Regions from separate parts of the Alcanivorax sp. P2S70 genome, predicted to be linked through region 2. Evidence: predicted binding sites of a transcription regulator. Region 2 holds the regulator's gene; each other region holds the start of a gene.
The links. Region 2 encodes PhoB, which activates phosphate uptake and scavenging genes when phosphate is short. Its sites were predicted from a motif close to TGTCATANNNNTGTCANA; they were not measured.
Positions count from the first base shown of each region.

Region 1: the regulator PhoB is predicted to act here: its motif matches at 624-641, upstream of Q672_RS19245 (CDGSH iron-sulfur domain-containing protein).
Region 3: the regulator PhoB is predicted to act here: its motif matches at 911-928, upstream of Q672_RS22740 (TIGR00153 family protein).
Region 4: the regulator PhoB is predicted to act here: its motif matches at 1,218-1,235, upstream of Q672_RS22985 (choice-of-anchor I family protein).

Region 1 covers NZ_AXBZ01000003.1:221,355-223,556, forward strand. Annotated here, with positions in the region: gene Q672_RS19240 (GNAT family N-acetyltransferase) at 1-571, opposite strand, end outside; gene Q672_RS19245 (CDGSH iron-sulfur domain-containing protein) at 788-1,036, shown strand; gene Q672_RS19250 (hypothetical protein) at 1,036-1,878, shown strand; gene ppc (phosphoenolpyruvate carboxylase) at 1,919-2,202, opposite strand, start outside.
Region 2 covers NZ_AXBZ01000034.1:405,527-407,728, reverse strand. Annotated here, with positions in the region: gene ubiA (4-hydroxybenzoate octaprenyltransferase) at 1-510, shown strand, start outside; gene phoB (phosphate regulon transcriptional regulator PhoB) at 777-1,481, shown strand; gene phoR (phosphate regulon sensor histidine kinase PhoR) at 1,553-2,202, shown strand, end outside.
Region 3 covers NZ_AXBZ01000012.1:95,200-97,401, reverse strand. Annotated here, with positions in the region: gene Q672_RS22745 (GspE/PulE family protein) at 1-712, opposite strand, end outside; gene Q672_RS22740 (TIGR00153 family protein) at 1,011-1,691, shown strand; gene Q672_RS22735 (inorganic phosphate transporter) at 1,702-2,202, shown strand, end outside.
Region 4 covers NZ_AXBZ01000013.1:27,717-29,918, reverse strand. Annotated here, with positions in the region: gene Q672_RS22990 (flavin-containing monooxygenase) at 1-1,047, shown strand, start outside; gene Q672_RS22985 (choice-of-anchor I family protein) at 1,306-2,202, shown strand, end outside.

The sequences.
Region 1 (2,202 bases), on a different contig from region 2:
CGTTGTACCCTTCGCTCAGCGCGATACTGGCACAGCCGAGCAGGTAACGGACATCATTCTCGATCATGTACTGGGCCAGCCGGGCCCACAGCACGGTGATCACGGCTCCGCTGCGATGCTCAGGATGAATACAGGTGCGGCCGATCTCGGCCAGGCGCCCCTCCAGATGCCGCAACATGGACAGATCAAATTCGCCGCTGGAGTAAAAACCGCCCGTCCGGTTCAGGCGGTCCCCTGGCAGCACCCGGGTGTAGCCAACGATCTCAGCATTGCGGGTATCTTTTACCACCAGATGCAGGCAATGCTTGTCATAGCGGTCCCGGTCCAGACCAAACGGGGCACTGAAACTGGCCCCATACTCCTGAGAGAAAATACGGTAGCGCATGCGCTGCACTTTAAGAATTTCTCGGCGAGAGCGCGTAAAGTAGGCCACAAAGCGGCTCTGGTTTTCCGCCTCATTCAACTCACGGGGGAAACGCAGAATATCCGCTGTCGCGGCAAACGGTTTAACCAGGGCTCCCTTGAGTTGGGGGCTCAGTGCTTTGATCTTTCCTGCGGCTTGCGCAAGCATGGCGTACTCCACTGGCAGTTTCGGCCAGTGTCACCAACCCCGGTGGCAACGCAGTGACATTAGCGTGACATTTCCAAGACAAGGGGAAAGGCAACTAACAGTGAATCGCTGCGCGGAAAGCCCATGGCAATGCCGCAACGCATCGGGGCCGCGTTCACGGTTGGGTGAGAACAGGCCTTCCGGGTGTGTGCACCAGGGATGACGAGGGAATAAAGGATGAAAAAAGCGGTGATTGCAGCGCGGTTACCCTTTCCCATGGAAGTGAAAAAAGGGGAAACCGTGCAGTGGTGTGCCTGCGGGTTGAGCCAGAGCCAGCCCTGGTGTGATGGCAGCCACCGGGGCACCGACTTTGTCCCGGTGACCTTCACTGCCCGCCGCAATCAGATCGTATTCTTCTGCGGTTGCAAGCACAGCAAGCGCGGGGAAATCTGTGATGGCAGTCATGCCCGGCTGGAGCGGTCCTGATGCGCCTCGGCTGGCTCCTGCTGCTGGTGCTGTGCGCCCCTCTGGCGGCAGACCCGGTACCCCTGCCCCTTGCAGTGCCTGCGGATGTCTACCGGGATTATGAATGCTGGCTGGGGAAACGCACGCTTGCCACCATCTCTGATTATCGCGGTCCCTGTTTACGGCGCGATGTGGTGGAGGTGGCCCTGTTTCAACAGGCCCTGATCGCCGCCGGTTATGCCCACGCCCCGCAATGGGAAATCATCAACAGTTACCAACGGACCTTGCTTGAGCTGTCCCACGGCAAACTTCCCGCGGCGGCCACCAGCCTCTGGCTGAAGGATATCGAAGCGACACCCGGACTCACAGCCAGCCGCGCCGTGCTTCCCGTCGGCAGCAATCTGGCACAGCTGTATGGTCGCGAACCGGTGGCCGGCATCCCCCCCCTCACCCGCCTCCAGCAGTTGTCAGAGTTTCGGATCGTCAGTTCCAGCCAATGGGACACCGACTGGCAGCTGCTTAAGACATTACCCCATGCCGAGTTGCTGGAAGCCAATCACTGGAAAACTATGGTCCGTTGGGTGAACCATGGTCGCGCAGACCTGTTATTGGCCCCCCCACTGCAACACGACCGCCAGCATTTGACGGTCGATGCCATCAGGCTCGCCCCCGTGCCGGGCGGCATGCTATGCCTGCCGGGGAGCCGCCATTTTGCCATCTCGCAACAGTGGCCTGAGGCAGAAAAATTGCGACAAGCGCTGGATCGCGGGCTATCGATTCTGGAAAAGGAAGGCCGCCTTCAGCAGGCCTACCAGCAAGCCGGTCTGATGATGAAAACCCCCACCCTGAACGCCTGCGACTAGCAAACACCGGGCAGGCTGCTGGCCGGCTTTGCCAGATCCACTACCCGGTGTTACGCAACCCGGCAGCAATACCGGCAATGGTGACCATCAAGGCACTTTCCAGGGTTTCATCACCGTCCTGCTCCCGCAAACGGGCCATGAGTTCGGCCTGCAGCAAATGCAGCGGGTCGGTGTAGGGATCACGCACCCGGATGGACCAACGCATCACCGGATTATTATCCAGCAGATCTTCTCGCCCGGTCAGGGCGCTCAGCGCCCCGACCGCGCCGGTCAGTCTTTCCCGCAGGGATTGCCCCAGCGCCTCCAGCCCGGCATCTCCACCAG
Region 2 (2,202 bases):
TGGCTGTCCTTCGGCGGCCTTGGGCTGGCGGTGCTGTACCCCTTCACCAAGCGCTTCACCTTTATGCCGCAGCTGTTTCTGGGGGCCGCCTTCAGCTGGGCCATCCCCATGGCTTTTGCCGCAGAAACCGGCGAGGTCCCGGAAATCGCCTGGCTGCTGTACGTGGCCAATGTGGTGTGGACGGTCGCCTATGACACCCAGTACGCCATGTGTGACCGTGAAGACGACCTGAAACTGGGCATAAAGAGCACCGCTATCCTGTTTGGCGACGCCGATCGGTTAATGATCGGTGTCCTTCAGGGGCTAACCCTGCTGGGGCTGATCATGGTCGGCCACCGCCTTGGGTTCAGCTGGCCCTGGTATGCAGGCCTGGCAGGGATGGCCGTGACCTTCCTCTACCAGCACAGCCTGATCCGCTATCGCGAACGCTGGCCCAGTTTTCATGCCTTCCTGAACAATCACTGGAGCGGGGCGTGTGTGTTTGCGGGGTTGTATTTCCAGTACTTTTGAGTTGAAAGTTTAACGCTCAAAGTGGAAAAGGCGGGAGGCAGGTTTTGTCGTTCCGGCTCTCTGTACCCGCGCCATTACCTGCGAGCGCGGGCACGGCTATGCAAAACCTGCTGGCTTGGGCCGCGTTTCAATTTTGAACTTTCAACTCATCACTCCCTCTCCCGCTTGCAATTCCCCCGCATCCGGCTCAACTTGTCATACGCATGTCATAAAAGAGCAATCTAATAGGGCACCAACAAAAGACTGACAGGCGAAGGAAGGAAGCCATGTCCCGTAACCGAATTTTGATTGTTGATGACGAGCCGGCTATCCGTGAGATGGTCGCTGTCGCCTTGGAACTGGCGGACTTTGATGTACTGGAAGCTGAAAATGCCCAGCGCGGCCACGAGATCATCGTCGACGAACGGCCAGACCTGGTACTGCTGGACTGGATGCTGCCCTCCGTGACCGGCATTGAGCTGGCCCGTCGCCTTAAGCGTGATGAGACCACCAATGAAGTGCCGATCATCATGCTTACCGCCAAAAGCGAAGAAGATAACAAGATCCAGGGCCTGGATGTGGGTGCTGACGACTACATCACCAAACCGTTTTCCACCCGCGAACTGATTTCCCGGATCAAGGCGGTACTGCGCCGCTCTTCCAGCGCTGCCGCCGAAAAAGCTATCGAAGTGGAAGGGCTATGCCTGGACCCGGTCAGCCACCGTATCAGCGCTAACGACGAGCCGGTGGATATGGGGCCAACCGAATATCGCCTGCTGGAATTCTTCATGAGCCATCAGGAGCGAGCCTACTCCCGCACCCAGTTGCTGGATCAGGTGTGGGGCGCCAATGTGTATGTGGAAGACCGCACCATCGACGTCCACATCCGCCGTTTGCGCAAGGCTCTCGCACCCTACGGCTTTGACCGTTTTATCCAGACGGTGCGAGGTACGGGCTATCGCTTTTCGATCAAGGCCGCCAAGGCGAGCTGAAGCCAATAATGTGTTAGGGTTCATGACCTCGGTATAACTCCAGTCTGACCCCACAAGGGCAACACACGATCATGAAAGCCAGCCTGGCCAAAGAAGTTAATCGAATCGCCGGCCTGATCGCCCTGGCCGCCTTGACCGCTCTCGCAGTCGGTCACATCTGGCCATTGCTGGTAGGCCTGGTGGGCTACATTTTCTGGAGTACCCGGCAGCTGTTCTCCCTCTACAGCTGGCTGGTCCGTGATGATCATACCGAACCGCCAGACAGCATCGGTCTGTGGGGCGAGTTCTATACCCGGCTGGAACACTTGTTTCAGAAAGAACGGCGTGCGCAGGAAAACCTGCAAAGCATCATCCACCGCGCCCAGCAATCCGTAAACGCTCTGGAAGAGGTGGTCATCCTGATTGACCAGCACGGCTATCTGGAATACTGGAACGCCGCCGCAGAGCGCTATATGGGCTTCAACCCCAGCCAGGACCTGGGGCAACCGCTCACCAACCTGGTGCGCCACCCCGGATTTACCGAATACCTTCATCGCGCCGATTTTCGCGAACCCCTGGAAATTCCCTCTCCGGTGAATGACAACCGCATCCTGCAATTCAGGGTGACGGAGTTCGGCGTTGGCGAGCAACTGCTGATGGCCCGTGATGTCACCCGGATTCATCACCTCGAACAAATGCGCAAAGACTTTGTAGCCAATGTCAGCCACGAGTTGAAAACCCC
Region 3 (2,202 bases), on a different contig from region 2:
TGATGGCCGCCGGCAGTTCATAGACGTCGTGCAACACCCCATCAATGCGGAAACGCATCTTGCCGGTCTCGCGACGCGGTTCCAGATGGATATCACTGGCGCGCTGGGAAAACGCATACTGGAGAATCCAGTCCACGATATTGACGATGTGCTGGTCGTCCGCATCGTGGTGTCCCTTCCCCACTTCCAGCAGCTGCTCGAAGTTGGTAATCCCGGACATCTCCTGACCGGTATTACCCGTGGCACCGGCGATGGAACGGCTGAGATTGTAGAACTCGATACGATAGCGGCGCAGCTGCTCCGGGTTGGCCAGCACCACCTCCAGCTCCCGGTCGCGCAGTACCTGCTGCAGGTGCCCTTTCCAGTCCTGCAGGAAAGGCTGGTCGCAGGCCACCACCACCCTGTCCCGGTGCACCTCCACCGCGACGATGCCGTGGCGCTCGGCAAAGGCATAGCTCATCACGTTGGTTACCTGATCCACCTGCACTTTCAGCGGGTCGATGTGGTACACCTTCATGTTGGCACGCTCGCCCAACCAGTCGGTAAGAAAGTCCACATCCAGCAGCTGGTGGGTATCACCTCGATCGGTCAACCGGTACTTGGCCAACACCTGGATCGGGTGCCAGTTCAGCTCCTTCTTCTCCCGCGGCGTGGTGGAAATAACATTGAAGTCCTCCTGGCTGACACGTCCTTCATCCAGCAGCTCGCGCATCAGCCAACGCACATCAATCAGCAATCCATCCGGTACCGCAGGTTTGGCAGTGGCGTTCACAAATACTCTCCGAGTCTCTACAGGGCAGGATTGACCAAACCTCACCCTTTATCATTATTAGGAAACCTCTGGGTACTGTAACTGTAACATTGACCCCCTGACAGCCCCGCCCACTTTCTCTATACTCGCGACCAAATTCATGACAGCTGTGTGACGCACTGCCTGTCAGCCGTGGCCTTAGCTGATTGGCCTGCGGCATGGGATACTTTGACGACCCTAACCTGGACCCGAGGCGCCTATGTCCTTTGGAAGCTCCATCGCCGGCCTGTTTGGCCGCTCGCCCATCAAGCCCCTTCAGCAACACTACGATACCGTTCACCAATGCGCCTGTACGCTTGCGGACTTCTTTACCGCCGTGACCCGGAGCGATTGGGATCAGGCTCGCACCCTGCGAAAGCGCATTGCCGAGCTGGAGAACGAAGCCGACGAGCTGAAGAAAGAGTTTCGCCTCAACCTGCCCAAAAGCCTGTTCCTGCCTGTGCCCCGTACCGATCTGCTCGAGCTGATCAGCGTACAGGACAAGGTCGCCAACAAGGCCAAGGACATTTCCGGGCTGATGCTGGGCCGGGAAATGTCCATCCCCGCCACGCTGGCCGACGCCATGCTCAGCTATGTGCAAGGTGCCATCGACACCTCTGCCCAGGCCCAAAAGGCCATCAACGAGCTGGATGAGCTGGTGGAAACCGGTTTCAGCGGACGGGAAATCAAACTGGTGGAAGACCTGATCGAAGAGCTGGACCGCCTGGAGCGTGCCAACGACGAGCAGCAGATCACCATCCGTGCCACCCTGTTCAAGCTGGAAAGCGAACTGCCCCCGGTGGATGTCATCTTCCTCTACAAGATCATCGAATGGGTAGGCGATCTCGCCGATCGCGCCCAGAAAGTGGGCGGCCGCCTGCAGATGTTGGTCGCACGCTAGGAGAGTTCTTATGGAGTGGATGCTCGAGCATACCTACCTGATGTTGTTACTGGCCGGCGCGTTCGGCTTTCTGATGGCCTGGGGCGTCGGCGCCAACGACGTAGCCAACGCCATGGGTACCTCGGTGGGAGCCAAGGCCCTTACCATCAAACAAGCGGTGATCATCGCCATCATCTTTGAATTTGCGGGGGCCTACCTGGCCGGGGGCGAAGTGACTGCCACCATCCGCAAAGGCATCATCGACGCCGAAACTTTCTCCCACGCCCCGCAATACCTGGTCTACGGCATGATGTCTGCGCTGCTGGCTGCCGGCATCTGGTTGATGGTGGCCTCCTGGTTCGGCTGGCCGGTCTCGACCACCCACTCCATCGTCGGCGCCATTGTCGGCTTTGCTGCCGTGGGCCTGGGCATGGACGCCGTACACTGGAACAAGGTTGGCTCCATTGTCGCCAGCTGGGTCACCTCGCCATTATTGGCCGGGATTATCTCCTTTGCCCTGATACGCAGCGTG
Region 4 (2,202 bases), on a different contig from region 2:
CCGCTGGCCAATTGCAGCTTTCCGGCGATTACAGGCATTGAGGATTTCAAAGGGAAAAAAATCCACAGCGCCCGCTGGGATCATGATTACGACTTTTCCGGCAAGAATGTGGCCGTGGTGGGCACCGGTGCCAGCGGGATCCAGATCATTCCCGAGTTGGTCAAGGTTGCCAAACACGTGAAGGTGTTCCAGCGGACGCCGGGTTGGGTGATGCCACGGCCTGACTTTTCCACGCCGGAATGGAACAAGCTGTTGTTCCGCAAGGTGCCAGCCAGTCAGCAGGCCATGCGTGAACTGCTGTATTGGAGTCATGAAAGCATGGCCCTGGCGGTGATCTGGAATTCGCCGCTGACGCGAATCGCGGAGCGCATTGGCAAGTGGCATCTTCGCCGTCAGGTAAAAGACCGCTGGTTGCGTCGTCAGTTGACCCCGGATTTCACCATCGGTTGCAAACGGGTACTGGTTTCCAACGATTACTACCCGGCTTTGCAGAAAGATAATGCGAAACTGATTACCTGGCCTATTGCCCGAATCAGCGAAGAGGGTATTCGGACAGTAGAAGGCATTGAACATCAGGTGGATTGCATCGTGTTTGCCACAGGCTTTGATGTGAGCCACTCCGGCACGCCGTTCCCGGTGCTGGGACGGGGTGGCCGCGTCATGGGCGATGACTGGAAAGGTGGCGCCCAGGCCTATAAGAGCATCAATGTGTCCGGCTATCCGAATCTGTTCCTGACCTTCGGTCCCAATTCGGGTCCGGGCCATAACTCTGCACTGGTGTATATGGAGTCGCAGCTGGAATATGCCCTGAAAGGCATCCGCAAGATTGTTGGAGAAGACCTGAAGATGCTGGATGTGAGAGAAGACGCCCAGCAGCGTTTCAATAAGAGCATCCAGAAGCGGTTGGCGAAAACCAACTGGAATTCCGGCTGCAAGAGCTGGTATCTCACCGAAGATGGTTTCAATGCCACCATGTATCCGGGCTTTGCGACCCAGTACGCGACCCAGATGTCGGAATTCAAAGAAGAAGACTATCAAACCGCCTGATGGGAATCGGGTAGGGAGTGGTGTACTCCCGTGGTTGTTCCGGTGAACGCGGGCCTTTGGCCCGCGTTTTTTTATGGTGGATTGTGGGTTGGGGCAACCGGACTTTTTCTTCTCTTTCGCGATGCCCTTGCATATTGCCCGACGTGGCGTACCGAGCTGAGCCAAAAAACTGTCACACGGATGTCGTTCAACCTTAACCCCTGATCGGTAAAACGCAGTGTTCACCATTGCGTACCAATACAACCGAAGGGGATACCGATGAAATCCTGGCATTATTTGGGGGCTGTCACGCTGGCAGCGATGCTGGCTGCCTGTGGCGGCGATGACAACAACGAAACTGATAGTGCTAACGAAACCGGTGATTCGGTGGCAGAGGTAACGCCAGCTTCCATCAAGCTGGCGTTGTCGGGGCGTTATCAGGCGGGCAGTTTTGATGCTTCGGCAGCTGAAATTCCCGCTTATGATGCCGCGAGCCAGCGGTTGTTTGTGGTTAACGCTGAAGCGGGCGAACTGGACGTGCTGGACATGAGTGTCCCTTCCGCGCCGGAAAAAGTGGGCAGTATCAATGTGTCTGCCATCGCTGCCGGTGCTGAGGTGAACAGCGTGGCGGTAAAAAATGGGCTGGTGGCGGTTGCGATCGAAGCAGACCCCAAAACCGATAACGGTTTCGTAGCCATTTACCAGGCTGATGATTTGACCTTGCTGGACAGCATTGAAGTCGGCCCCCAGCCGGACATGATTACCTTTACGCCGGATGGCATGACAGTGCTAACCGCCAACGAAGGTGAGCCCAACGATGATTACAGCGTGGACCCGGAAGGCTCCATCAGCATTATCAACGCGACAGATACGGGCTCTTTGACGGTGAGCCACGCTGACTTTTCCGGCTTCACTGCCGCCGATCTGCGTGACGCCGGGGTGCGTATTTATGGACCGGGTGCGTCTGCTGCCCAGGATCTGGAGCCGGAGTACATTGCCGTTTCTGCCGATGGGGCAACCGCATGGGTCACGCTGCAGGAAAACAATGCGCTGGCCAAACTCGACATCGTCACGGCCACCGTCACTGACATTCTTCCTCTGGGAGAGATCGACCGCAGCCAGGCCGGCAAGGGTATTGATGCCAGCGATGATGATGAAGTGATTGATATCAAGACC